DNA from 3 places in the Bacillus sp. URHA0034 genome. Region 1 is predicted to be linked to each of the others. Evidence: riboswitches for the same ligand, from Rfam matches in the RefSeq annotation. Region 1 holds a riboswitch; each other region holds the start of a gene.
What was found. Region 1 has a riboswitch for glycine ahead of ACZ9EE_RS05075 (amino acid permease). Riboswitches for the same ligand answer to the same signal wherever they lie in the genome.
Positions count from the first base shown of each region.

Region 2: linked by a shared signal. The riboswitch ahead of ACZ9EE_RS27940 (amino acid permease) and the one ahead of ACZ9EE_RS05075 (amino acid permease) in region 1 are both predicted to bind glycine.
Region 3: linked by a shared signal. The riboswitch ahead of gcvT (glycine cleavage system aminomethyltransferase GcvT) and the one ahead of ACZ9EE_RS05075 (amino acid permease) in region 1 are both predicted to bind glycine.

Region 1 covers NZ_JBWCDK010000002.1:573,438-583,355, reverse strand. Annotated here, with positions in the region: gene ACZ9EE_RS05085 (hypothetical protein) at 68-352, shown strand; gene ACZ9EE_RS05080 (AAA family ATPase) at 581-2,281, shown strand; glycine riboswitch at 2,563-2,640, shown strand; gene ACZ9EE_RS05075 (amino acid permease) at 2,803-4,167, shown strand; gene ACZ9EE_RS05070 (L,D-transpeptidase family protein) at 4,551-5,312, shown strand; gene ACZ9EE_RS05065 (DHA2 family efflux MFS transporter permease subunit) at 5,432-7,255, opposite strand; gene ACZ9EE_RS05060 (HlyD family secretion protein) at 7,264-7,917, opposite strand; gene ACZ9EE_RS05055 (MarR family winged helix-turn-helix transcriptional regulator) at 7,922-8,326, opposite strand; gene ACZ9EE_RS05050 (hypothetical protein) at 8,545-8,913, shown strand; gene ACZ9EE_RS05045 (aldo/keto reductase) at 9,115-9,918, opposite strand, start outside.
Region 2 covers NZ_JBWCDK010000002.1:5,327,636-5,337,553, forward strand. Annotated here, with positions in the region: gene uidA (beta-glucuronidase) at 1-1,479, shown strand, start outside; gene ACZ9EE_RS27920 (ROK family protein) at 1,581-2,498, shown strand; gene ACZ9EE_RS27925 (glutamate synthase-related protein) at 2,705-4,285, shown strand; gene ACZ9EE_RS27930 (MFS transporter) at 4,536-5,885, opposite strand; gene ACZ9EE_RS27935 (DEAD/DEAH box helicase) at 6,272-7,717, shown strand; glycine riboswitch at 7,944-8,046, shown strand; glycine riboswitch at 8,050-8,106, shown strand; gene ACZ9EE_RS27940 (amino acid permease) at 8,394-9,782, shown strand.
Region 3 covers NZ_JBWCDK010000002.1:4,683,099-4,693,016, reverse strand. Annotated here, with positions in the region: gene gcvPB (aminomethyl-transferring glycine dehydrogenase subunit GcvPB) at 1-658, opposite strand, end outside; gene gcvPA (aminomethyl-transferring glycine dehydrogenase subunit GcvPA) at 651-1,997, opposite strand; gene gcvT (glycine cleavage system aminomethyltransferase GcvT) at 2,019-3,122, opposite strand; glycine riboswitch at 3,282-3,370, opposite strand; gene ACZ9EE_RS24565 (DEAD/DEAH box helicase) at 3,580-5,268, shown strand; gene ACZ9EE_RS24560 (YqhG family protein) at 5,246-6,037, shown strand; gene comGA (competence type IV pilus ATPase ComGA) at 6,203-7,288, shown strand; gene comGB (competence type IV pilus assembly protein ComGB) at 7,275-8,306, shown strand; gene comGC (competence type IV pilus major pilin ComGC) at 8,489-8,797, shown strand; gene comGD (competence type IV pilus minor pilin ComGD) at 8,806-9,246, shown strand; gene comGE (competence type IV pilus minor pilin ComGE) at 9,230-9,568, shown strand; gene comGF (competence type IV pilus minor pilin ComGF) at 9,516-9,918, shown strand, end outside.

The sequences.
Region 1 (9,918 bases):
AAAGTTTCCAAGTACTCTCACCTGCCTCTGTTACAAGCATATGATGTATCAAGGTGGTGATGAAAAAATGATACTATCAGATTGGATGCTTTATACAATGTGGGCCGTTTTTGGACTAATGATTCTCGATCTATTATTAGGATTTTTAAAGTCATTCTGGAAAGGCACGCTCACTTCAGATTTTATTTTAGGATATTTGAAGGATTTATTATATTACGTTATTCCTTTGAACTTCCTCATTTCTATGTTCCCAATCGACCCTTCTGGGTGGATTTTAATAGCATTCTTTTTCGTTGGCGGTTTAGCTGTTGCAATTAAGTATTTATTAGACATTATAAAAAAATTTAAATAATCCCTGTTAGAAACCCTCCTATGCTGATTGGAGGGTTTTTTACATTAATTCTAGGGAGAAAGCAAACTTTGTCAATTCAACTGATAAATTTACCTTTTTCGATAGGTATGACTAGTCGGAAATAGGAATAAATATCAGTATTCTAGATTAAATAATTTGGAGGCCTAACATTTATAACGGTCTAGTAACGAAAAAATATTCTAAATATTCAGAAAGGAGTGTGGAGCCATGAGGAAATATCGATGGGTAAAATGGCGTAAAATCATCCTCTGGGTCGCAGCTGTGGTCATTATAAGTATATATTTGCTTAATAGTGGGCCAACAGTTTGGGGTGTCGTGATAAGTATTGTTAGTTTGTTACTGCAGCTGCTCTTTGCCATGCTATTCATGATTATCCAGTTTGTTGCCCTTTTTTGGTTCCTTGCCCGCGGTAGAACCTATTGGATCCTGCCAGGGGAAACCGGCTCCACTTGGGACGATTACCGGGGTAACCCCGAGATTGTCGAAAATGCCAAGAGGATTGTTACCCTCTTAAAGGGGGTAAAAGAGTTCAAGGAAATGGGCGGGGAGGCTATCCGTGGCTTACTCTTATGTGGACCGCCAGGGACTGGGAAATCCTATCTAGCCCAGGTAATTGCAAATGAGGCCCAAGTACCTTTTGCTTATGCCTCGGCCCCAAGTTTTCAAAATATGTTTTTTGGTGTTGGTAATCTTAAAGTAATGGGGCTATATAAGAAGGCCCGAAAGCTGGCAAAAGTGTATGGCGCATGCATTATTTTTATAGATGAAATTGATGCAATCGGTATGAGCCGTCAGGCAGGAGGCGGTGCCGGTGGAATGATGGGCGGAATGATGGGGATGGGTGGTTCGGGTCTTTTAAATGAACTGCTCTTGCAGATGGATCCGCCAAACATTGATAATAACTGGTTCTCCAAGCTCCTTCGTACGGTGGGACTTCGTAAAAAAAGGGCAGACCGGCCTGCTGTCTTAACGGTTGGGGCAACGAACCTTCCCGATGTACTTGACCAAGCACTGCTCCGTCCAGGCCGTTTTGACCGAAAACTCTGGGTTGATTCCCCTGACTATGATGGCCGAATTGACGTTTTCCAATACTACCTTGAAAAGGTGAAAAGAGACTCTTCTATTACCCCTGAACGGGCAGCACTTGATACCATTGGCTACTCCCCAGCACAAATCAAGCATATCGTTAACGAAGCGGTCGTTATCGCCCATCAACGCGGAGCCCAAGTTACAAGCTATGAAGATTTCCGTGCCGCAATGGAGACCTATGAATGGGGGCTTAAACAGCCGTTAAGGTCCATGAGTGAAGATGAAAAAAGGAATGTTGCTTATCATGAGGCTGGTCATGCCGTCGCACAGTTCCTGCTTAAGCCTCATGCACGAGTATGGAAAGTAACGATTATCCGCAGGGGCGGTGCACTTGGTCTTGCAGCTACTAAGCCAACGCATGAACGATATAATCGCACCGATAAAGAAATATTAGCGGAAATCCAAGTATGTTTGGCAGCACGTGCGGTGGAAGAGGAGTTTTTAAATAAAAAATTAAACGGGGTTACTTCCGACTTGAGACAGGCAACAGAACTAGCCGGTGCCTATCTAGGGATTGTCGGTATGGGTGAGGAATTGTTCAGCTGGCTCGCCGTCGGTTCGCGCACAGATGGTCTTAGAGCGCTGCGCGGCAAAATCAATGAACTCCTAAAGAGTGAAATGACGAAAGTAAAGAAGCTTGTGAATGATAACGCTGATTTTGTTCACAGAATTGCTGAGGAGCTTTTAAAGCGTGGCGATCTAACCGGCGAAGAGATTGAGCATATCTATGTCGGGCTGTATGGTCAAAGCCGAGCTGAAGTTCTAGAATCACAGAATCTAAATTTGCTCGATGCCCCATCTGAGGAAAAAAATGAGTAGAGGAGATTAATGCATTTGAGGTTAGAACTCATCAAGACATCGAAGAAAGTGTCTCAATATGCAGAATATCAAAAATAGATGGTGTTATTCACCATCTATTTTTGTGGGTAAAGCCGGTCTTCCGGGTAAGGTTCTTAGCAGATAATTTTATATGTTGACAATTAGAACAAATACTACTAAAATAATAAATTATTCAGCGATAGTTTGAAATTGATTCACTTTTTCAAACTTACTAACTACATATTTAGCAAGCTATGATTGCTATGGATCACACTATAGCAGGAGCAGCTTCTGGAGAGACCGCACACTTGCGGCGCCGAAGGGTTCACAATCTCAGGCAAAAGGACAGAAGAGTACGAAGACTATTTATTATTCTATCCCAAAAGAGTAATAGATAATTTTTGTTATTCTTACGCCCTGAGAGATTGGAGATATTCCAGTCTCTTTTTTATTGGTTTGCTTCTTGTTCATTGCTTCACAAGTACAAGAAGTACTATTACTACCATTAGGGGGAGTTTTAAGTGGCACAACAAGAATTAAAAAGGGATTTAAAAAACAGACACGTACAACTGATTGCGATTGGCGGTACGATTGGAACAGGGTTATTTTTAGGTTCAGGCAGGGCCATACAGTTAGCTGGTCCATCGATTATGTTTGCCTATGTAATTGTCGGCATCGCCTGTTTCTTTGTAATGAGGGCTTTAGGAGAACTTCTTTTATCAAAAGCAGGTTATAAATCTTTTACAGATATTGCGGAAGACTACATTGGACCATGGGCCGGATTTGTAACGGGGTGGACGTATTGGTTTTGTTGGATCATGACAGCCATGGCGGATATTATAGCCGTTGGTGTATATGTACAATATTGGTTTAATATACCGCAATGGGTTCCAGCCATCGTCTGCCTAGTACTATTATTAGGTTTGAATTTATTAACAGTGAAACTATTTGGCGAATTAGAATTTTGGTTTGCTTTAATTAAAGTCATTACGATTCTTGCTTTAATCGGGATAGGAGTTATTTTATTAGTCATAGGGTTTAAAACAGATGTGGCTGCCGTTTCAGTAAAAAATATTTGGGAATATGGCGGACTATTCCCACATGGTGTGTCAGGTTTCTTACTTTCTTTTCAAATGGTGGTATTTGCCTATGTAGGGGTTGAATTGGTGGGTGTATCAGCATCGGAAACATCAAATCCTCAAAAAAATATCCCGTCAGCGATCAATAAAATTCCGTTAAGAATTCTATTTTTCTATGTGGGAGCACTGTTTATCCTTTTATGTATCAATCCTTGGACACAATTGAATGCAGAAAACAGCCCTTTTGTAAAGACATTTAGTTTAGTAGGAATTCCGATTGCGGCAGGAATTATTAATTTTGTTGTCTTAACATCTGCAGCATCGGCCTGCAACAGTGGTTTGTTTTCAACCAGCCGAATCTTATTTAATTTAAGCTCTAAAGCCCAAGGTCCATCCCAATTTGCAAAATTAAATAAAAATCATGTACCAAGTAATGCTTTATTTGTTTCAGCACTTGTTCTATCAAGCGGAGCCCTTTTAAGCAAGGTAATTCCTGAACAAGCTTTTGGTATCGTGACAACGATAAGTGCGATTTGCTTTATTTGGGTTTGGGGGATTATCTTAGTTTGTCATATACGGTATCGGAAACTACGGCCAGATCTTCGAAAAAAATCGACCTTTAAAGCACCATTTACACCGTTTATTAATTATGCGGTCTTAGCCTTATTTGCTTTCATTCTAATTGTCATGCTATTTGCTGAAGCTACTCGTACTGCTTTATTTTTAACACCAATATGGTTTATTCTTTTATTTATCTTGTATTCGTTTAATAGAAAAAAGGATAAGAATATTAGAGTTTCGGCATAACGATTATTAACTAATCTGAAAGAACTAACCCATACATAATAGTGGGTTAGTTTTTTTGTGGTTATTTAAATCTATTGATTTATTATTTCTGTACTAAAAAGCACTTAATTAAAAAGGGGAAAGTAACTCCGATTAAGTATGTAGCAATATGTAAAAAGGAAGGGGCAGTTAATCAAAACCTGCCTTTCAAAATAAAAAAAGGATATTTTTTTGTTCGTTATAAAGGAGAAAAGGTAAAATATGTAGAAATATTAATAATATGGAAATGTTGGCGTAACACAGAAAACTAGATTGTTATATTACTAACAAATTTGTAATGTGGATATGCCAGCAAACATAAAATACACGGATTAGTCAATTTAATGGGTGATGGGGGGATCAATTTGCAAAGAAAATGGTTAATCTTTGTTAGTTTGGCTTTTCTTATGTTGTTTAGCTTATGTTTTGGTGTACCTTCTAGTTCGGCCGCTACCGTCAACAAGTTTATTATCATTAACAAAGCAAACAACCAGCTGGCTTACTATGAAAACGGCGTCTTGAAAAAACAATTCAAAGTAGGAACAGGAAGAAGTAGTTCACTAACACCAGAAGGCAAATTCAAAATTGTTAACAAAATTGTTAACCGTCCATACTACAAAGGTCACATTCCAGGAGGAGACCCGCGCAATCCACTAGGTAACCGCTGGATGGGTTTAAATGCCCGTGGAACATGGGGAACAACCTACGGGATTCATGGGAACAATAACCCAAGTTCTATTGGAGGATATGTGAGCAGCGGCTGTGTCCGAATGTATGATAATGAAGTAGAGTGGCTATTCAATCAGGTGCCAGTTAATACACCGGTTGTCATTACAACATCCAAAAGCTCCTTCGACGCAATCGCAGTGGCAAATGGATTGAAAAGCGGGAAAGGTACACCTTCTGTCCCTGTTACTACAATCGGGGAAACCCTAAAAAAAGGTAGTCGCGGGCCAGCTGTTGTAACGCTTCAGAAAAAACTCACAGCACTAGGCTACAACACCAAAGGGTATGATGGCATCTTTGGGGCAAACACCGATAGCGCAGTCCGAAACTTCCAAAGAACTAATCACCTGCAAGTAGATGGCGTGGTAGGACCAAATACGAGAAAAGCCCTTGGACTATAAGGTCATTCATTTTCTAAGCCGCTCAGTTTTGCTGAGCGGCTTTTTATTATTCAATGTACAATAAAATAGAGACTTCCCAAAGAATTAGTCTCTTGGAAAGCCTCTATCCAATTAATATTTTACTTTTTTATCTGTGCCCGTTTTACAAAGAAAACTAAAACCAAGGCTACAAAAGCAATCAGTGTTGCCACAATAAATGCATCATTAATCCCATCTATTGTTGTTTGTTGCATTACTTGACCATAAAGCAAATAGGTAGTAAGTGGTTTCCCAGCAGCCGGCATGTGTGTTAAAGCTCCTAAGCTTTGAGTAAGCTGTGAAAATTGACCCGCAATGAAGGGATTCGCGCTAGTCATGGTACTAATATATTCACCATAATGTACCCCTGACCTAGTTGTCATAACGGTAACAAGGAATGCCGTACCGATACTACCAGCAATTTGTCTTGCTGTATTTGACGCTGCCGTACCGTGTGCCCCAAGGTGACGAGGCAATTGGTTTAAACCTTCTGTCATAATCGTCATCATAATGAATGACATTCCAAACATCCTAAATACATAAAGAAGGAGTAGATGGGAATAACTTGTTGTCATACTTAATTTAGTAAATTGCCATGTTGTAATAACAGTTATCGTTAAACCGATCACGCCAAGCCATCTTGCACCGATTTTATCAAAAAGTGCACCGGAAATCGGCGACATAATACCCATGATAATCGCACCTGGGAGCATCAATAAACCAGAATCTAAGGCAGAAAAACCTCGAATATTTTGCAAATAAATTGGCAGTAAGATCATGGCACCAAACATAGCCATATTGACAATCATACTTATAATGGTGGTTAAGGCAAAAATATCATATTTAAACACCCGTAAATCCAACATTGGCTTCTCAGTCGTTAACTCACGCCAGATAAAGGCCAGTATAGACAAAATTCCAATTGTTAATGAAATGACAACCGTTGAACTGCTCCAGCCATCGCTTCCTGCTTCACTAAACCCATATAACAAGAAACCAAACCCTAGGGTTGAAAATAATAATCCTGGGAAATCAAATTTAGGATTCGTCGTTTTAGTTACGTCTTTCATCCACATGAAGCTTAAAATTAAATCAATTACACCAATGGGAATGACAATATCAAACAATAATCTCCATGAATAATGTCCAATCAGCCAACCGGATAAGGTCGGGCCAATAGCAGGAGCAAAGATCATGACAACCCCCATGAGGCCCATGGCCTTCCCGCGTTTTTCCGGAGGGAAGAGGGCGAAAAAGACTGTCATCAAGAGAGGCATAATAATACCTGCACCACTAGCTTGGATGACCCGCCCAATCATTAACATAGAAAAGTTTAATGAAAGCGAACAAACCAGAGAACCTATAGTGAAAAGAAAGATGGCAGTAAGGAAAAGCTTTCTCGTTCCAAACTTTTCAATCAAATAAGCTGTGACCGGAATTAGAATTCCATTAACTAGCATATAGCCCGTTGATAGCCATTGCACAGTACTTGCTGAAACACCTAAATCATTCATAATATGTGGAATTGCAACATTCAGTAAAGTTTGGTTTAGAATGGCGACAAATGCACCAAGCATTAAGGCAGTAAGAATTTTCCCAGTTCCTGCAGACTTTTCGGATTCCTTTTCTGCTTGTTTAGACTGTGTAATCATTTCTTCTTTCGGCTGAACATCCGCTTGAACATACTCTAAAGCTGGCTCGGTTATAGCGTTATCTTCAAGCATTTCTTCCACTTCGCTTGATAGATCAAGATTTTGATGAAGATCTTTTTTATCAAGGATTGGCGATTGAGGAATATCTTCTACCTCTTGATTTTTAAGTTCACTTTGATTAATTTTTGGTTTTCTTTGTTTAAATACACCAAAATTAATCAAAAGTAGTACCAAAATACAAATTATGGCATAAACCGTGATATATATTGACATTTTATCACCTACTTATGAATTCGCACGGTCACGTTCATACCAGGAACAATTCCTACACCTTTATTATCATCAATTGATACTTTCACAGGAACCACTTGAGTCACTTTCGTGTAGTTAGCTGTATTATTTGAACTAGGTAACAATGAAAAAGTACTTGCAGTTGCTAAACCGATTTGTTGGATTTTTCCTTTTAAAGTTGAATTAGGGAAAGCATCAACATAAATGTCAACGTCCTGGCCTACGGCAATTTCGTCAACCTTTGTTTCATCAATGTTAGCTGTTACCCATAAATTGTTTAAATCATATACTTGTGCAAGCGGAGTTCCAGCTGCTACAAATGAATTTTCGACTGCATTACTTTGGACAACTGTTCCGTCAGTTGGCAAAGTTACTTTCATTTCAGTTGGTTCGCCATCTGGCCCAGTGGTAAGAATTGTTCCAATCGGACTATTTTTAGAAAAATTGTCCCCCACTTTACCTGCCCAATCTGTTAATTTTCCGTTTGCAGGGGCAGCAATTGTTACTTGTTGTCCGGCGATTTGCGCGTTATCTGTTGATAAATAATTAACAGTTTTATTGTAGTAGGCATATCCTGCAAATCCTCCACCTACTAAAACAATTAAAATAATAATGTTGACCAAAAGTAAACGTTTCGTACTCATTCAATTATTCCTCCTCAATTGTTAGCCTTTTTAAAACGAGTTGGTGAAGCCGCAGCAGATGAGTGATTTCCTCTTCCGGTAGATCTAGGACTTCTGTGATCTTCTTGATTAGCATCGAATCAGAAGAATTAAACTGTTCTAATGTTTTTTTTCCATCGCTTGTTAAAAGAATAGAGATGGTCCTTCTATCGCCAGGAGGTACCACTCTTTCGACTAGTCCGCTATGAACAAGGCGATCAATCACGCCACTAACAGTGCTATTCGTCAGTCTTAATTTTTCAGCGAGTTCACCTAAACTAATATTAGGGTTATTGTTAATCTTGAATAGTGCCTTTAATTGAACAGGGGTAATCCCTAATCTTTCTGCATCAAATTTAACAAGCCTGTTGTAGGCTTTATTTATTTCCAAAAAGCTCACTAATATTTCATTATTTAATATGTCCAGTTTCTATCCCTCCTTTCTTTCTATTTTCTAATATTAACTATAAGAACATTTCGTATGCGAAGTAAATTATAAACAGGGTCATGATGTAATGTCAACAATAAAACGTTGGAGTGTCAGATTACAGAAAGAAATCATACAATTTTCCTAAGGACAGCATTTTAACAAAATAGGGGGTAAGGGAATTGAAGTTTGAGATGCAAAAAGCGATTATGTTAGCAAAAAATATAAATGAATTTATTTTATATGTCGAAAAAAATCATGAGATCAAAAACAGCTTTAGGTTTAATATCGATAAATTATATCAAGTTAAACTCCTCGTTGAGGAATATAAGTTCCAGATGATCGCGGAAGAATTATTACGAATCAATCAGTACTCCTGGGATGGAAAGTATACTTATTATTTAGTTGATGGCTTTAAAAAGGGAATCGATGTTATAGATGATTATGTAAAAAATAATTACGAAGAGCTTTATCTTTTAACCGCTAAGCTTTATACATTAAAGGACCTAATTCAGTTATTTAACAAAATGGAAACGGAAACGTATGCTTAGGATACACAGAAAAAGGCTTGTTACAACATGGATGGAATAGGCCTTTTTGTTAGAAAGTATAAAGGTTTTTGACTTTGAAAATTGTCTAGCTCCAGCGCCTAGCCCCTCGATGGTCTACAGCCAAGCCGTTCAAAAGGTTAAAAAGCAACCTTTCGGCCGGCTTGTCTTATGCTTGTCGGGGCTTACCAAGGCGCTTGCGCTTTATATGTGCATACTTTTTTCCCAAGCTCCTTTAATTTCGACCCCTGTTGCCTTTGCTGCTGATTCTAACTCTTTGAGTTCCTGTTCTGTTAACACAATTTCAGCAGCCGAAATGGCACCATCTATGTGTTTTGGCTTTGTTACCCCTATAATAGGTACTGTTCCTTTTGCAATCGCCCATGCAATAGCGATTTGGGCAGGATCTGCACCACTCTTTTTACCAATGGTCTCCATCAAATCAATTAAATGATTTAACTTTTTCAGCACATCAGCATTGAATGCTTCTCCTCGCCTTGTCCCTGTTTTAAACGGATTTTTGTCACTATAGCTTCCTGTTAACGCACCCTGCTCTAACACCATATAAGAAAAAAACAGAACGTTATGTTGATTACACCAATCAATAATGCCTGCCTCTTCAGAAGAGCGGTAAAGCAAACTATAATGGTTTTGTACGGCTGAAAGTTCCAAACCTTCCTTTTCTAAAATCGAAGCTGCTAATTTTATTTCCTCTAAGTTATGATTCGAAACACCTGCGTGTTTTACCTTGCCGCTTTTCATTAAAGGAATCAGCTTAGTTGTCCATCTTTTTACATCATTTGGATTATGAATCCAATAGATGTCGGCATGATTCACCTCAAGTCGTTGTAAACTTTGACTGAGCATGTCCTCTATGGCAGTATCAGGCTGCTCCCCACGTGGAGTAAATTTCGTCGAGATGATCACATTGCTATTTTCGTTGATAAACTTCCCTAAAATCGTTTCTGAGGCGCCCATTCCATAAACCGCAGCCGTATCCCATAAATT
Region 2 (9,918 bases), 4.8 Mb from region 1:
GTCGAGCATAAAGGTGGTTATTTGCCATTTGAGGCAGAAATTAATAACTTTTTGCAAAAGGGGAAAAATCGATTAACTGTTGCAGTCAATAATATTGTGGATGAAACAACCTTACCGGTTGGCTTTGTAACGGAAAAAAATATTCCTGGCGTTGGAAAGGTTATTCGCAACCAGCCTAATTTCGATTTTTTCAACTACGCTGGGTTACATCGCCCCGTGAAAATTTATACAACACCGACTACTTATGTTAAGGATGTAACGGTTGTAACTTCATTAGATGGGAAGGTTCATTATTCTATTGATATAGTAGGTTCGGCACAAGTAAAAGTAAAAGCTGTAAATGATTTAGGTGTTATCGTTGGAGAGGCTGAAGGAGTCTCCGAGACAATTAGAATCCCAAACGTAAAGCTGTGGGAGCCGCTAAATGCCTACTTGTATACACTTCGGGTAGAGTTGGTAAAGCATGGTGAAATCGTTGATGTTTATGAACAGCCATTTGGTGTTAGGACAGTAGAGATAAAAGAGGGCAAGTTCTTTATTAATAATAAGCCTTTTTATTTCAAAGGATTTGGCAAGCATGAAGATTCGCCTATTCATGGAAGAGGGTTTGATGAAGCAGCAAATGTTATGGATTTCAACCTAATGAAATGGACTGGGGCAAACTCGTTCCGTACGGCCCATTATCCGTATTCGGAAGAAATCATGCGTCTTGCTGACCGTGAAGGGTTTGTCGTCATTGATGAAGTTCCAGCAGTAGGATTGCACTTGAACATGATGGTGATGTATAACGGTGGAGAACTTCGAAGTACTTGGAAGGAGCTTAAAACATTCGAACATCATCAACAGGTTATCAAGGAATTAATCGAACGCGACAAGAACCACCCCTCTGTTGTTATGTGGAATATCGCCAATGAACCTGCCTCGGAGGAAGAGGGGGCATATGAATATTTTAAGCCTCTAATCGAACTGGCAAAAGATCTGGATCCGCAAAAACGTCCTATTACTATTGTTACTCAAATTGAATCTTCACCTGAAAAGGATCAAGTTGCGGAACTATTGGATATTCTTACCTTTAACCGTTACTACGGCTGGTATGTTGATGGCGGTGATTTAGTATCAGCTAAAGAAAAGCTTCGCACCGAATTTAATGGCTGGCTAAAACGATGCCCTAACAAACCGTTCATGATGACCGAATATGGTGCTGATACCGTTGCAGGATTGCACGATGTTGAGCCGGTTATGTTTACTGAAGAATATCAAGTAGAATTCTATAGAGCAAACCACGAAGTGTTTGATGAATTTAATCAGTTTGTTGGCGAGCAGGTATGGAACTTTGCTGATTTTGCAACTAGCCAAGGAATTATCCGTGTTCAGGGAAATAAAAAAGGTATCTTTACACGTGATCGTAAACCTAAGTCCGTAGCACACGAGCTGAGAAGACGCTGGACAGTCATACCTGATTTTAACTATAAGGACTAAGGCCTTAATATTAAGTTTGTTATTTGGTTAATATGGTTACGAAAACTAACGACTGTTGCCAGATTAAACCATACTTATGGGAAAATTAGAGGAGATTTATTATGTATTTGGTAATAGATATAGGAGGAACGTTTGTTAAATATTCATTAATGGATGCAGCGGCAAATATTGTAAGCAATGGCAAACAGCCAACTCCTAGGACAAATTTAAATGATTTTGAGAAAGTGATATTTTCTATTATTGAGGGGTATGACTTAATTGATATAAAGGGAATTGCAATCAGTTGCCCAGGAACAATTGATGTGGATACCGGAACCATTTATTATGGTGGTTCCTTCCCCTTTTTACATGAAGTAAATTTGAAAAATAACATTGAAAAGAGATATGGTAAAGATGTAACTATCGAAAATGATGCAAAGTGTGCAGCATTAGCCGAATTATGGCTTGGAAGTGTGAAAGATGCTAAAAATTCGGTGGTACTCGTACTTGGAAGTGCAGTAGGAGGTGGAATCATTATTGATGGAAAGGTTCACCGCGGGGTTCAATTATCTGCAGGTGAAGTAAGTTATATAATGAATCAAATCAATCCAAATACAAGGAAAGCAGAATATTTTGGGTTGGTTTGTTCTGCTGTTGATATGGTGCGAAGGATTGCCGAAATAAAGAAACTTGAAGATCCAACAGATGGAGAAACGGTATTTAAATATATCAAGAACAACGATTTAGAAGCCAATACGATTTTCAATGAATATTGCATTTACTTAGCCGCACAAATACTAAATCTAAACTATATATTAGATCCGGAAGTTTTTGCAATTGGTGGAGGAATTAGTGTTCAGCCAATTCTGCTTGAAAGAATTCAATGGGCAATTAAAGAAATAAAAAGGGTCAACCCTTTGCATACAGCCAATCCTAAAGTAGTTGCTTGTAAGTTTCATAATGATGCCAACCTTCATGGGGCATTGTATCATTTCTTTGTCAGTAAAGAATACACAAGCTCGAATTTTATAAAGCATTAATCAAATAAAGAACAACCGAAAAACGACCACAAGCTTGATAAGGAGCTTGTGGTCGTTTTTCGTATGAAAGGAACAAATTATCAATTGTATCATGCAACATAAAGGGGAGTTTTAAATAAACATGATAGTAATGAAAAAATAACCGCCCAGCATCAGAATTACGGATATATTGTTTCAATATTAGTTAGAAAAGGAGGGATTGTTAGATGGTATGGACTATTTTTATCTTTCTATTGATTGTGTTTATTATAGGGCCCATTGCCTTACTTTTGTGGTTAAATATTTTAGCAAGGAAACCACAGCATTCGATTATCAGAGCACATCCTTATTTGGGATGGATGCGGTACTTATTAGAAAAGATTGGCCCGGAATTCAGGCAATATTGGTTTGATGATGACAATAGTGGAAAACCATTTTCACGAACAGATTTTTTAGGGATTGTTTTTTCTGCCAAATATCGAAGTGATCTTTTAAGTTTCGGTTCCAAACGTGACTTTGATAAGCAAGGTTTTTATATTGCAAATGGTTTGTTTCCCTTATTAAATGAAGAGTTAAGGGTTGACAATCAAGAAAATGTCCACTCTATGAAATATAAAATTGATCATGAAGGATTGTTTACTCGTCACGAACAGCTAGAAAAGGACCAAACAACACGTTGGCTTTACCATGAAGAAGAGACAATCATCGTTGGCGGTAATCGGAAAGTTCCATGGAGACTTCGCGGTCCATTTGGAGCCTCTGCCACATCTTACGGAGCAGTCGGCGAAAACTATATCCTTTCAACAGGTCATGGCAGCCGTATGGCCGGTGGTTCATGGATTAATACGGGCGAGGGCGCAGTTGCACCAGAGCATTTAGAAAGTGGTGTAGATGTGGTCGCTCAAATTGGTCCTGGAATATTTGGCTTCCGCGATGACGAAGGGAATTTTTCCATAGATGAATTTAAGTTTAAAGCCCAGGAACCGAATATAAAAGCGTTTGAGCTTAAGTTCGGCCAGGGGGCAAAAATCCGTGGCGGACATCTGGAGGGATCGAAGGTTACAACGAAGGTAGCAAACATTCGTAAGGTTCCAGTGGGGAAAACCATTAATTCACCAAATCGCTTTCCATTTTTGCATAATTCGCTCGAAACGTTGCAATTTATCAAAATGCTGCAAGATGAAGGTGGAAAACCTGTCGGAATCAAAATTGTCGTTGGACATCCATCCAACTTGGACGAATTTTTCGAGACCATGAATAAGCTTCGGATTTATCCGGACTTTATTACGGTTGATGGCGGAGAAGGTGGAACAGGCGCCACTTACAAATCAATGGCAGATACTATGGGGCTTCCCTTATATCCCGCTTTAATTGCGGTTGTTGATAAGGCCTATCAGTTTGGTCTGAGAAATAAGCTGAAAATTTTTGCATCAGGAAAGTTAATTTCAGCCGATAAAATTGCTATTGCCCTTGCGATTGGTGCAGATGCGGTGAACTCTGCACGAGGATTTATGATTGCTAACGGCTGTATCATGGCTCTTCAATGCCATACGGGTAAATGCCCTACAGGCGTAACGACCACTGATCAAAAATATCAAGAAGCCCTTGTACCAGAGGAAAAGAAATGGAGAGTCATGAACTACATCATTAATGTTCGTCAAGGTTTGTTTGCCTTAGCTGCCGCTTGTGGAATTGATAGCCCCCGTAAATTCAATCGTGATCACATTGTATTTAAAGATGTCGATGGAAAAATAAAAAGGTTATCAGAACTGTTTCCAATTCCTGATTCTTCGGCGGAATTATTTTAAAAGAACTTTATAGATTGGTACTATCTGTTGATGGAAAAAATAATAGAGTGATTAATCACTGTGGCAATATATTTGGATTGCATTAAAATAGAATTGGAATTAAAAGTGGAATCATTTAAAAGTACATCATACAAATCATTCTTTTTAACGAGTTAGTTTATCCTAATAAATACAGTGGAATTTTAACATCTAGTGCTACTATTATTGAATATCAATTATAACAAAGGGACACGATTCGGTGTCCCTTTTGCTATTGACTCTGTTTCAATGACTGAGGCATCCGAATTGTCAACAGCATAATCAAGATTCCGATGATTACACAGATGATGGCCATTACATGGAAATGGCTGGTGGTAAATTGCTTCCCGAATAGGATCCCCAGTAAACTAGAAGAAAAAATCGTCCCAATGTAACGAGATGTCATAAAAAGCCCCGAAGCAGTACCTGTTTCGGCAGGAGGAATAAACGTGTAAAGGGCCGTCTGCAAACCAAGATTGTTGAAGCCGTTGCTTAATCCAAGGACCGATAAAGAAAAGAATATCCATGCCGCGGACGATGAACCGTGGATGGTAAGAAGAAGCAAAGAACCTGCAATCATGCAGGATGTCCCTGCGATTAAAGCAGGTTTCGAACCCCGATTGTCAATCCATCGACCAGCCAATGGCGAGACGATAATGCCAAAACCCGCAATGGATAGCATGATAAGACCGGTAGTCTTGGAATCGAAATGGCGAACATTTTGCAAATAGAGCGGCACCCCGAAGAAAATTGAATAGAAAATTATATTGACCAGGATAAATTGTACATACACAAAACTCATATTCAGGTTTTCTTTAAGAGTTAGTACATTAATAAATGGCTGGGTTTGTTTGCTTTCGTATGTATAAAAAACGAAAATAAAAACCATGCTTACCAAAAGTTCAACCCAGTTAACACCGGTTTCCCATGACAGCAAAAACAATAACAAACTTAAAATAGACAAAGTAAATAGAAGGATTCCAATATAATCGATGGTGACTTTCCGGCTTCTATCTCTACTATCTTTGGGAAGAATAAATAGCCCTAGAAAAAAGGCTGCCAAAATGAATGGAAAGTTGACCAAAAAGATCGCTTGCCAATCCCAGTAGTGTGTGAGAAATCCACCGATGGAAGGACCGAATGCAGCTGATACGGATGAAAAAATCGAAAGGACACCCAGTGCCTGCGCTTGGTTTTCCGTGATTGATTTGCGGATGATTCCCATTCCTGCCGGGAAAAGCGCTGAACTTCCGATTGCCTGGATGATCCTGATCGCAATCAGCCAACCAAAACTAGGAGAAAAGGGAGCGGCAATTGATGCTGCTGCAATCATAATCAGCCCAATTAAATACATTTTCTTTAGTCCAAACGCATCGCCGAGTTTTCCCATTACCGGCTGACCGATACCACTGGCAAGATAATAAGTGGAGATAAGCCATGATGCATCGGTAAATGAAAGAGAAAATTGATTTTGGATACGGGAAAGCGCGACGGCAATCATCGAAGAATTCAAGGGGTTCAGCAACGTTCCCAAAGCAACGGCAGTAATAAAAAGATAGCGGCTTTTGGTTGGTTTAGACATAATTTTCTCCTCCGGTGATTTTCTTTGTAAATGTTATTTAAATCTTATTGTAATAATGATAAAACATATTGCCAGAAAAAGGTACTCAGAGGAACTGGGCTTTCCTTTAATCAGAGATATAAAGACAAGATACAAAAAGGTAATCGGCTTTTGAGAAATGTTTTCGGAATATGCCCATTATTATACGAAGGCAAAGGAAGCTAAACGGTATCAACCCAGACATTCCTTAAAGGGAAAAGACACCTAACAAAGCAAAACATTAAAAGAAACGTTTATGCCCACGGAAGTTTCAAGTATAATGAACCATATTCAGATTATGCATATGATATTTCTTTGAGAGAAATCCTATTGGTAAGCCGGATAATACAAAAAAACGAGGTTAATACATGAGTGAAACAAAATTTGAGGATTATAAGTTAAGCGGTGAAATAAGAAGATCTTTACAGGTATTAAAATATGAAGCTCCGACAGAGGTTCAGAGTAAAGTCATACCATTAGCATTGGAAAATCAAGATCTTGTCGTCAAATCGCAAACAGGAAGCGGCAAGACTGCGTCCTTTGGAATTCCAATATGCGAAATGATTGAATGGGAAGAAAAATTGCCACAGGCCTTAATCCTGACACCAACGAGAGAGCTGGCTGTTCAGGTTCGCGAAGACATGACGAATATTGGAAGGTTTAAACGGATCAAAGCGATGGCCGTTTACGGAAAAGAACCTTTTACGAAACAAAAAGAAGAATTGAAACAAAAAACGCATATAGTTGTTGGTACCCCAGGCCGTGTGATCGATCATATTGAAAGAGAGACCCTGGTTTTAGATAAAATCAAGTATCTAGTAATAGATGAAGCGGATGAAATGCTTAATATGGGTTTTATCGATGAAGTAGAAGAAATTATCAATAAACTTCCTTTAAACAGAGTAACAATGGTATTTTCGGCAACTTTACCGAAAGATGTGGAAAATCTCTGCCATAAGTATATGAAAAATCCTATTCATGTCGAGATTGAGGCTAGTGGGATTACGACGGATACAATAGAACATCGTCTAATCGAAGTGAAGGAAGATGAAAAAATTTCACTCTTGAAAAGCCTTACCGTCGTTGAAAATCCAGACAGCTGTCTTATTTTTTGCCGAACAAAAGAACACGTCGATACGGTTTATACCGAATTGGAAAAATCCAATTATTCGTGTGAAAGACTCCATGGCGGATTAGAACAACAAGATCGGTTTGCTGTAATGGATGGTTTCAAAATGGGGAATTTCCGTTATTTAGTGGCCACCGACGTAGCTGCACGAGGAATTGATATTGATAATGTGACACTTGTTATCAACTACGATGTTCCGATGGAAAAAGAAAGTTATGTCCACCGGACAGGCCGAACCGGTCGCGCCGGTAATGAAGGAAAAGCGATTATGTTTGTGACACCTTATGAAGGAAAATTCGTTAAAGCTATAGAACGGTATATTGGCTTTGAGATTCCAATAATGGATGCACCAAATCCACATGAAGTGGCTGGTAACCAGGCTGCTTTCGACGAAAAAATAAGCGGACGGCGAGTCGTAAGAAATAATAAAACGGCAAGAATTAACCAAGATATCATGAAACTATATTTTAGCGGTGGAAAAAAGAAGAAGCTTCGAGCGGTAGATTTTGTTGGAACAATAGCGAAAATTCCTGGAGTAACTGCAGACGATATTGGGATTATTACGATCCAGGATCAAATGTCCTATGTTGATATACTAAATGGAAAAGGCTCGCTCGTGTTACAAGCTATGGAGAATGCAACCATAAAAGGAAAGAAGTTAAAAGTTAGTAAAGCCCTTAAATAATAAAAACAAACAAGGACGATAAGCCACATATATGGAGATGGATCATTTTTTTGAAAAAGCATGGCAGAATCTTGGATGAAATGTAAAGCAAGGGTAAGCTTAAGTTGAAAAGTGTGACGTTTATCTAATAGTGATATACTTTTTTGGAATAATTAATAAATTCTGATTATTAATTTGACATCATCCTTTCCGTAGAGTAGTATGTAAATTAAATGTATGATAGCGGATGAATATTATGGGAGAGACCAAACGTATTGTTTGGCACCGAAGGAGCAAGTACCCAATAAAATGGGTAATAATCTCTCAGGTAAAAGGACCATAATAGGACGCGTCTCTGGAGAGAGCCATGTGCCACCAAAGGAGTTAAACTCTCAGGTAAAAGGACAGAGGAAAGATAGAAGAACATCTATCTTTCCCCCTGTCTTTTTTTTGTTGGGAGAGATAGCACAAACTAAAAAAAGGAGGATTGTGCTATTAAATCTAAGAAGGGATGAGTCACTGGGTGAACGCTGTAGGACATGCTGGTCTTGGTAGTATTATTTTCTTTAAAATTGTAAGCGCTTTTTTAAATTAAACTTTTATTGGGGTATTAATTTGCAATGAATAGGATTTAAATTTAATAGATTTAAATTGGCGAAAATTGTAAACATCCTTGAAAAGTAAAGGGGGAAATCGAATGCAGGAACAAAAATTGGAAAGAGGCCTAAAAAACAGGCATGTACAACTAATCGCTATTGGTGGAGCCATAGGAACGGGATTATTTCTTGGTGCGGGAAAATCGATTCATTTAGCAGGACCATCGATTTTATTTGCTTATATGATTACGGGGGCCATTTGCTTTTTAATCATGCGTGCACTTGGCGAACTTCTCTTATCCAATTTGAACTATCATTCTTTTGTTGACTTTGTAAGAGACTATTTAGGTAATATGGCAGCCTTTATTACTGGCTGGACCTATTGGTTCTGCTGGATTTCTATTGCTATGGCAGACTTAACAGCCGTTGGTCTCTATACTCAATATTGGATTCCTACTGTTCCACAGTGGATGCCGGGTTTAATTGCCTTGGTCATTTTGTTAATAATGAACCTTACAACTGTTAAACTTTTTGGTGAAATGGAATTCTGGTTTGCCTTAATCAAGGTCATCGCGATTGTTGCCCTGATTGTAGTTGGTATTTTCATGATCCTTAAAGGCTTCTCTACTAATTCCGGACCTTCCGCTTTCACGAATTTATGGAAACATGGGGGAATGTTCCCGAATGGAATCAATGGATTTGTATTATCCTTCCAGATGGTTGTCTTTGCCTTTGTAGGAATTGAACTGGTGGGACTTACAGCAGGTGAGACCAAAGATCCGGAAAAAGTCATCCCGAAGGCAATCAATAATATCCCCATTCGCGTGTTTCTTTTCTACCTTGGTGCGCTAGTAGTCATCATGAGCATTTATCCTTGGAACGCCATAAATCCGGCGAAAAGCCCATTTGTCCAAGTCTTCGTTGCAGTTGGTATCGCAGCTGCTGCCGGAATTGTCAATTTTGTCGTCCTAACATCCGCGGCTTCAGCCTGTAACAGTGCGGTCTTCAGTACTAGCCGGATGGTATATTCACTTGCAAAAGATAAAAATGCACCTGAATCATTTGCTAAACTTACGTCACGAAAAGTACCTTCAAATGCCTTGTTCTTTTCAACTGTGGTAATTTTAATTGCTGTTATTTTAAACTATGTTATGCCAGAAGGAGTATTTACACTCATTACAAGTATATCAACTGTATGTTTCATCTTTATTTGGGGAATAACGGTCATCAGCCATTTAAAATACCGTAAAACAAGACCCGACCTGGCAAAAGTCAACCAATTTAAATTACCGCTTTATCCATTTTCCAATTACTTGATCCTTGCTTTCCTAGCCTTCGTTCTTGTCGTGCTTGCTTTAGCGGAAGATACCCGTATTGCCTTGTTTGTTACGCCAGTCTGGTTTATTTTGCTGATTGCTATTTATAAGATACGGAGTATGAATTCAAATCAAGTCGAACAAGCGAATCACAAAACTATACCAGAAAACTAATTAGCATCACCAAGGACAGTCATATTTTTTCATTAATGTTACCGTTTTCAAAAAATAAACAAAAAACGCTTGACTTGAATTCCTTTAACAACTATTCTGAAAATAACAAAAAAATAGAGCGGATGACAGTTGTGGG
Region 3 (9,918 bases), 4.1 Mb from region 1:
TCGGATTGGTTAACATAAGAGCAGCGGTGTCCTCACCAACAACACGTCTTAAATCATCGAGATCAACAAGACCTTTATCCGTTGATTTCACCGTGATAGTTTCAAAACCAGCTATCGTTGCTGAAGCAGGATTTGTACCATGGGCAGAATCCGGAACGATTACTTTGGTCCGTTTTGTATCACCATTTGATTCATGGTACGCTCGGATGAGCATTAATCCAGTCCATTCGCCGTGGGCACCCGCTGCAGATTGTAAGGTGACTTCGTCCATACCTGTTATTTCAATTAAATGCTGCTGAAGGTCGTATAAAAGCGCAAGCGCCCCTTGAACGGAACTCTCATCCTGCAGTGGATGAACATGTGCGAAGCCATTGAATCTGGCAACATTTTCATTGATTTTTGGATTATATTTCATTGTACATGAGCCAAGTGGGTAAAAACCCGAATCCAAGCCATGATTTCTTTTTGAAAGAGCTGTATAGTGACGCATAATATCAAGCTCAGAAACCTCTGGAAGTTCCGGCTCTTCTTCACGAAGGTACCCTTCTGGAAGCAGGCTGCTCACCTCTAATTCCGGTATATCCATTTCCGGGAGGCTGTAACCGATTCGGCCAGGAGTACTACGTTCAAAAATGAGTGCTTGGTCTTGGTTATGCATGCAAATCCCCCAATTCTTTCACAAAAGTATCAATTTCATCCTTTGTTCTTTGTTCCGTTACAGCAATCAACATATGGTTAGACAGTTGTGAATAGTCACGTCCTAAATCATAGCCTCCGATAATTCCTTTTTGTAACAATGCTTGATTGACTTCTTTAACCGGTTTGTTTAATTTTACAACAAATTCGTTAAAGGAAAAGCCATCATAAGCCACTTTAAACCCTGCCTCTTTAAACGCATTCTTGGCATAATGTGCTTTTTGCAGATTTGCTGCTGCCATTTCACGAACACCCTTTTTACCTAATGCTGTCATTGCGACAGACGCGGCAAGGGCGTTAAGAGCTTGGTTTGAGCAAATGTTTGAAGTCGCCTTTTCACGGCGGATATGCTGTTCACGAGCTTGAAGTGTTAAAACAAACCCGCGCCGTCCTTGGTCATCAATAGTCTGTCCGACTAGACGGCCCGGGACCTTCCTCATTAATTTGCTGGTAACTGCAAAATAGCCGCAGTGCGGACCTCCAAATGCTGTTGGAATCCCAAATGGCTGTGCATCACCAATGACAATATCTGCCCCAAACTTGCCAGGTGGTGTTAATACACCTAATGAGAGGGGATTGCTATTCACAACGAACATCCCTTTATGGGCATGAATAATTTCCTCCACTTCTTTTAACGACTCTAAACGTCCAAAAAAGTTTGGGTATTGGACGATGACCGCTGCAACTTCCTCGTCTACTAAATTCTTTAAGGAATCAAGATCTGTTACTCCCTCTATAATAGGGGCTTCTACTACTTCAAGATACTGTCCTTTTGCATATGTTTTCAGAACCTCGCGATACTCTGGGTGAACGGCGCCAGAAACAACAATTTTTTTCCGTTTAGTATGACCTGCACTAAGCATAGCAGCCTCGGCAAGAGCGGTGCCCCCATCATACATGGAGGAATTGGCAACATCCATACCGGTTAGCTCACAAATCATCGTTTGAAATTCAAATATAGCTTGAAGTTCACCTTGAGAAATTTCAGGCTGGTATGGTGTATAAGCTGTATAAAATTCAGAACGGGAAATGACATGGTCCACAATTACAGGCATATAGTGATCATAAACACCTGCACCTAAAAACGACACATTCCGTTTGAGGTCAGCATTTTGGTCTGCTAATTTAAATAGTTCTTTCATAAGTGCAGTCTCAGACTTTGCCGCTTTAATGTTATACTCACCCTTAAATCTTACTTTTTCAGGGATATCGCTAAACAGTTCATCTATTGAAGAAACGCCAATCGTTTCGAGCATTGCCTTCTTATCTTGTTCAGTCATCGGTAAATAGCGGTGTTTCATATCCTTGCTCCCCTCGTGTTTTTACTTTTCTCTTTTATAAAAAGGTGTTGGAACAACTGATGCTTTTAATCGTTTGCCGCGAATTTCAACTTCAACCTTGGATTCTAAATCGGCATATTCGGTTTTAATAAGCGCAAGACCAATATTTCGCTTCAAAGTTGGCGACTGTGTTCCTGTAGTTACTTCACCGATACGTTCTTCGCCTTTATAAACAGGGTATCCATGGCGTGGAATGCCACGGTCAATCATCTCGATCCCGATTAATTTCCTAGTTATACCAGTCTCCTTCTGCTTTTTTAACGCTTCCTTCCCGATGAAGTCAGCTTCCTTATTTAACTTCACAGCAAAAGCAATTCCCGCTTCTAAGGGAGTAATTTCGGGGGATAGCTCTTGTCCATAGAGTGCTAGGACAGATTCAAAACGCAGGGTATCACGTGCCCCTAATCCGCATGGAAGAACTCCGTCTTGTTCTCCTGCCTTTAGAATGGCATTCCAAAGGTCAACAGCATCGACAGCATCACAGTAAACCTCAAATCCGTCTTCACCGGTATATCCTGTTCTGGATACCAGTGCCTTTTTATCGTTTAAAATGACCTCTTGCTGAAATTTGAAGAAGCCAATTTGACTTAAGTCTGTATGTCCAGCGAGCTTTTGCAGAACTTTTTCGGCAAGCGGTCCTTGAAGGGCAAGCTGGGCTGTCTTGTCGGATAAGTTATCAAGGATGACCTCTCCTTCTAGATGGTCCATAAGCCATTTATAGTCCTTTTCAATATTGGAAGCATTAACGACCAGTAAATAATGATCGTCCTCCATTTTATAAATAAGTAAATCATCGACGGTTCCGCCATTTTCATAACACATCGCCGTGTATTGAGCACCGCCATTTTTAATTTTTGAAATATCATTAGTCATCATTTTTTGTAAAAATGGTAAACTATCTTTCCCTTTAACTTCTACTTCACCCATATGAGAGACATCAAACAGACCTGCTTTAGTACGGACCGCTTCATGTTCTTCCTTAATGCTGGAAAATTGGACCGGCAGTTCCCACCCTCCAAAATCGATGGTCTTCCCTCCGTATTCTTTATACACTTCAAACAGCGGAGTACGTTGTAATTCAGTCATCCATTAATCCCCCTTATTTATGAACCAGGTTTTTTAACATAAAAAAGGACAGAGACCTCCCTATGAATATAAGAAGGTCTCTGTCCTTGCACCAGAAAGTTTACCTAAAGCGGTTTTCCCCGTGGGTGGCTGCTAATATTGCAGCGCTCTCCAGAGCTGCGTCGAACAAGAGTTCTTTTGCCTGAGAGATTCACATTTCTGCTTGCTCCTTCGGCGCTACGTCCCGTAGTCTCTCCCCTTGCTGTCATCCGCATTATAATAATTTTTTATTTGGTAATACTAATTATACTTAAAAAATAAATTACTTTATTAAAATATTTAAAACATTCTAAGCTATTATCATCCTATCATTAAACTATAACATTGGGCAATAAATTTATAGAAAATTAAAACACCATTATCCCTTTTGATTGGCAAAAAGACGTGACACAACACTGTATGAAAAGGAGCTGTAATGATGTCAGTTGAAATTGAATTTGATTCCTCTTGGCAGGATGATTTTTTACATAGAATAGACAACGATGGTCCGTGGGGCAATTGGGAGCTTTTTAAACTAGCAATCGATGTGGAAAAGCATTTGGTTATCCCTGAGTTTGAAGGCTTGCAAGCTCCAAATCATCTTCCTAATTTAACACCTCTGCCACATCAGCTTGAAACAGCAAAACAGGTGATTGAAAACATGAATGGTAAAGCCATTCTTGCTGATGAAGTAGGACTAGGAAAAACAATTGAAGCAGGATTAATTCTAAAAGAATATATGATCCGCGGCTTAGTAAAAAAGGTGTTAATACTGGTCCCGGCTTCTTTGGTTACCCAATGGGCCATTGAGCTCAATAGCAAATTTTTTATTCCCGCTATTACGCAAAGGAAAAGCTATGTCTGGGAACAATGCGACGTCGTGGTTTCTTCGATTGATACGGCCAAACGAGATCCTCACCGGGACATTATTTACAAGCAGGACTATGACCTCATTATCATTGATGAGGCCCATAAACTAAAAAATAACAAAACGAAAAACTACGAATTTGTCCAAAACCTTAAAAAGAAATTTTGTTTGTTATTAACGGCCACACCTATCCAAAACCGAATCGAAGAAATCTTTAATCTTGTTTCCCTTCTAAAGCCTGGGCACCTGGGCAGTGAAACCGCCTTTTATGAAAAATATAAACGGGATGCCCGTTCGTTAAATGATGATGAGCATTTAAAAGAATTAGTGAACAAGGTCATGATTCGGAATCGCCGTGCCGACACTGGTATCGAATGGACAAAAAGACAGGTTGAAACCATTCCGATTGAATTCTCCCCTGCTGAGAAGGATCTTTATGATTCTATATCGGTTCTCAAAAATGAAGGGGATTGGGCTCAAACAAGTGCTTTTTCGGTGATGACCTTACAGCGTGAGGCTTGTTCAAGCCGTGAGGCTGTTTTCTATACGCTAAAAAACATGCTGCAAAAGAAAGAGGATCCAACACCTGCTTTTGAGGACCAAATCCAATTTTTAATTAAAAAGGTTGAGGCTGTCCAGCAAAATTCAAAGGCAGAAAAAGCGCTTGAAATAATCCAGAAGGTAAATGATAAGGTGATCATTTTTACTGAATATCGTGCAACTCAGATGTATTTGCAATGGTATTTAAAGCAGCACGGAATCAGCTCGGTTCCTTTCCGTGGTGGTTTCAAACGCGGCAAGAAAGACTGGATGCGGGAATTGTTCCAGAAACATGCACAAGTCCTAATTGCTACTGAGGCTGGAGGAGAAGGGATCAATCTACAGTTCTGCAACCACATTATTAATTTTGATTTACCCTGGAATCCAATGCGGCTTGAACAGCGGATTGGACGGATCCACCGTCTTGGCCAGGAAAAGGATGTCATGATTTATAATTTTGCAATCAAGGGCACAGTTGAAGAACATATTCTGAAGCTGCTTTATGAAAAAATCCACCTTTTTGAAAAGGTCATCGGTGAATTAGATGATATTTTAACAAAACTGGAATTTGGCAATATTGAAGACCATCTTATTGATATTTTTGGTCAATCAAGTTCTGAAGGTGAAATGCGAATTAAGATGGAGAATTTATCATCTATGATTGAATTTGCGCAATCAATGAAGGAGGGTGAGTCACATGCAGCAGCAGGAAATTCATGATTTTCTTCTCAAGTATTTTCAGGCAAACGATTGCCCCATTGTTGAAAATAAACCGGGATATTTAATCGTTCAGTTAACGATTGAACTTGATAAAGAATTGATGAACCGACCGTTTTACTGGCATTATCTCGAAAAAACAGGCGGCATCCCAAATCCAATGAGTTTAACCATTATCACCGATCAAAAAAAAGCTCCGGAAAATATGAAGGGAGAAATTATCCATTTTGGTTCGCCCCGGCTTCATCAAATCTTTGCTTCAACCAAAAAGTTAGCCAGTTATATTCGGTTATATGAAAATCACCAGCACGTTCAAAACCAGACGGCATTGTTTCCATGGCTGTGTATGAATGTAAAGATCTCTTATCAATGTGACCGAAAGCGGGATATTTTTAAGTCGATCGGCCTGCAGCTTATAAACGGTCAAATGGTCGAAGATTTTCATGACCGTTTACAAGAAATATCTCTCACCCCAAAAATCCCGGATTACTCTTTTACATTATCGCCGTTGGTTAGACCAAAAAGCGGGATGATTCGAGTTGAAAATTATTTAAGGAACGTTATCTCAGAGGAGGACCATTCTTGGGCCGAAGCGGCACGGCAACGCTGGGAACAGGACTTGCGGTTACTAAATCATTTTTATGAAGATGAAGAAGAAGCAAATGAGAACTATGAAACCGAAAAAACCGCACTGCAAGAACAGTATGAACCAAAAATCAACATCTCCTTCATCAACGGCGGACTCTTTTACTTAACCGAAAAGGCTATATAAGAATACTTTATTACAATGTTTAAGTAGTTTACAGTGACAGGCACCATGTGAAATTTTCACATGGTGCCTGTCACTGTAATGACCTCTAAAATTTTTATATTTTTTTAAAAATAAAGAAGGATAAGCATGAACCTTGTCGAATTATCATTATTGAAAAAGTAAAAGGTGGTGGTCCCAATTGTCAGCTCGATTGAAATACTAGCCAATCGAATCATTAAAGATGCTGTTCGAAATCAAGCAACTGATATTCACATTATTCCTCGAAAGAACGACACACTTGTTCAAATCCGTTTAACCAACAAACTCATTCCCAGATTGTCTCTCCCCAAAGATGAATGCGACAGATTAATTTCACATTTTAAATTCACTGCGAATATGGACATCGGAGAAAGAAGACGTCCTCAAAGTGGAGCCGTTTTTTGTGAAGTAGACGGGCATTTAATGGGCCTTAGGCTTTCCACACTCCCTTCAAACAACAGAGAGAGCCTTGTCATCCGGCTTTTACCACAACAAGAGCAGATCCCCTTCCACCGACTTTCATTATTCCCATCTATGACAAGAAAGCTGTTAGCCCTGCTAAAACATGCACATGGATTAATTATTTTTACAGGTCCAACTGGGTCAGGAAAAACAACTACCCTCTATTCTCTGTTAAATGAGACTGCTCACCTCTTTCATCGTAATGTTATTACTCTTGAAGACCCTATCGAAAAAAACTATGACTCCGTCCTGCAAGTTCAAGTAAACGAAAAAGCTGGTGTAACCTATGCAGCCGGTTTAAAAGCGATTCTCCGCCATGACCCCGATATTATTATGGTTGGTGAAATCAGGGATGCAGAAACAGCCAAAATCGCTGTTAGAGCCTCCCTCACTGGGCATCTAGTCCTTTCTACAATGCATACTCGAGATGCAAAAGGTGCGGTTTTCCGTCTCCGTGAATTTGGCGTGAACTGGCTAGAAGTTGAGCAAACACTAATTGCTGTTACAGCTCAGAGATTAGTAGAACTTACCTGCCCTTATTGTGAAGGAGAGTGTTCGCCGTTGTGTTATTCCTATGGCAGCTGGAAAAGAGCAAGCGTTTTTGAACTCTTATCCGGCCGGAGCTTAAACAATGTAATGAAGGCAGCCAAAGGTGAAATGACTAACACAAAATACCGCACATTAAAAGAAGTTATTAACAAGGGCATTGCTCTCGGCTATATTCAAGAAACCGAATATGAACGGCTGGTGTATGAAGATGAGCCGTCATAAATGGACTGTAAACGAACAAGCCCATTTCTTAAGAAGAACAGGAGATTTACTTTTACGCGGGTATCCAATTGCAGAAGCAATTGAATCCATAGCATTACAATTACCAGCCAATCGAAAGGAGGAGTTAAATGGATGTTTAGTAGAGTTAAAGCAAGGCTCACCCTTTCATGCCGTATTGAACAGCCTTGGCTTTCACAAAGACTTGGTCGGTTATGTCTACTTTGCTGAACAGCATGGCAGTTTTGCTGAAGCACTTTTGGAAGGGAGTGAACTCGCTCTATTAAAAGATAAGGATATGCAAAAGCTTTTAAAATTACTGCAATATCCATTGTTATTGATGTTTATTACCGGGTTTTTATTTGTTTTCATCGAGAACACCTTACTGCCACGATTTACCACGCTGTTTGCTTCACTCGGACTTAAGGAGAATTTTTTCACGAAGGTTCTCTATGCTTTTGATGATTATTTCCCAACCGCCATTTGCATGGTGCTTACCACCCTCGGTCTGACAACTATTTATTATTTTTTTGTATTTCGAAAACTCCCAATCCTCAAGCAAAGGGTCCTGCTTGTTCGCATTCCTATTCTGGGTAAAATCCTCAAATTGTTGTTCACACACTACTTTTCCATTCAATTAAGTTTCCTATTATCCGGAGGCATTTCTGTCTCAGAGGCACTTTCCCTTTTTGAAAAGAATCACAGACAGCCTTTTTACAGCCAAATAGCTGAAGACATAAAAATCAAACTAGTAACCGGGGAAAAATTGGATACGATTATAGCCTCCTTCCTCTTTTTCGAGAAGGAATTTCCGATGATTATTAAACATGGTCAAGAAAATGGAAAATTAGAGCAAGAATTACTGTTTTTCAGCAGGCATTGCGTGACAACCATGGAGGAGAGGATTGAAAAAAGCCTAAAGACCATCCAGCCTATTCTTTATATATTTATTGGCTGTTTAGTTGTATCAATGTATTTAGCGATCCTTTTACCAATGTTCCATCTGCTTGATGGCATATAAGAAAAGCGCAAGCGCCTTGTTCAGCCCCGACAAGCATAAGACGAGCAGGCCGAAAGGTTGCTTTTTAACCTTTTGGACGGCTTGACTTATGACCTCGAGGGGCTAGGCGCTGGAGCTGGACAATTCTCTAAGTCGAAAACATACTTTCTTACCTTATAAAAAAATGGAGGAACTTAAAAATGATGAAAAAAGAAAACGGGTTTACATTAATTGAAATGATGATTGTCATGTTGATAATTTCTGTTTTGCTTTTGATTACCATTCCTAACGTTACCAAGCATAATTCTAATATCAACAATAAAGGCTGTGAAGCTTACGTAAAAATGGTTCAAGCACAGGTTCAAGCCTATCAAATGGAGAAAAATAAAGTCCCAACAATGGCTGAATTACAATCTGCAGGCTATTTAAACGATGTCAAGGGCTGTCCCAACGGTCAAGAAGTTGCAATCGATTCGGAAGGTAAGGTCACCGCTGTTCCAAAAGCAGATTAATAACGATAATGACCAGAAATCAAAAAGGCTTTACTTTGGTTGAGTCGTTACTGGTGCTTTCGATTTTTATGATTATATCCTTCATTACCGCCTTTTCCCTGCAGCCCCAACAATCTGTATTAGAAGATGAGGCTTTTATTACGCAGCTCCGCGCTGATCTCCTTTACGGGCAGCAATTTGCTATTGCTCACCAAGAGGAAGTAACTATTATTATTTTGCCTAGTAAACACAAATATAATTTGTCTATACAAGGACGCTTCCCGCCTATAATTGAGAGATCTTTCTCCACCAATATTTCCCTTAGCGAAGGGTCAATTCCCCTTTCTTTTACTTTCCTGCCTAACGGTAATATCAATAAATTTGGCTCATTCTTTATCAAGACTAAAGAAAACGAATATCGGATGACCTTTTTGATTGGGAAAGGACGATTTTATGTTACGGAGCAATAGGGGTTATTTCCTGCTGGAATTACTGCTGTCCCTTTCGACAATGTTAATGATTTGTCTTTTCTTACTTCCCTTATTAATGGAGTTAAGAGAACAAACAAAAAAACTAGAGATTGAGAAAACGGCTCAAAGGATTATGTATGAGGAACTAATGGCAAAAGTCATTGACGGCCGGACATTTTCCAATTACACCATCCAGGAAAATAATATTGAATACCGCATTATTTGGGAGAATCCTAATCAGTCTGGTCAAAAGGAGGTATGTGTAAAAGTTGAAAAGAATTCAGTTTATCCAGAAACCTATATTTGCGGCATCCTCGAATAAAAATGCTTTTACCTTAATTGAGGTCTTAATTGCTTTTTCGATTTTTTCGACAATCGTTTTCTTTATGGCCCCTATTTTTCATATCATCCTAAACGAAAAAAGCATGCAAATGGAATTACAGGGAATGGAATGGGAAGTTTTTCGCAGTCAAATCACGAAAGAAATTAGCACCGTGTCACATGCTGAAGTGATGTCTGGACGTTTGATACTAACTAAAGGGTCAGAAACAATTCTATATGAAAAGTATGGATCTAACCTAAGACGAAGGGTAAATTCAACCGGACATGAGATTATTCTCCAAAATGTTTCACAATATTCATTTTCAATCGTGAATAATGCAGTAAAAATAA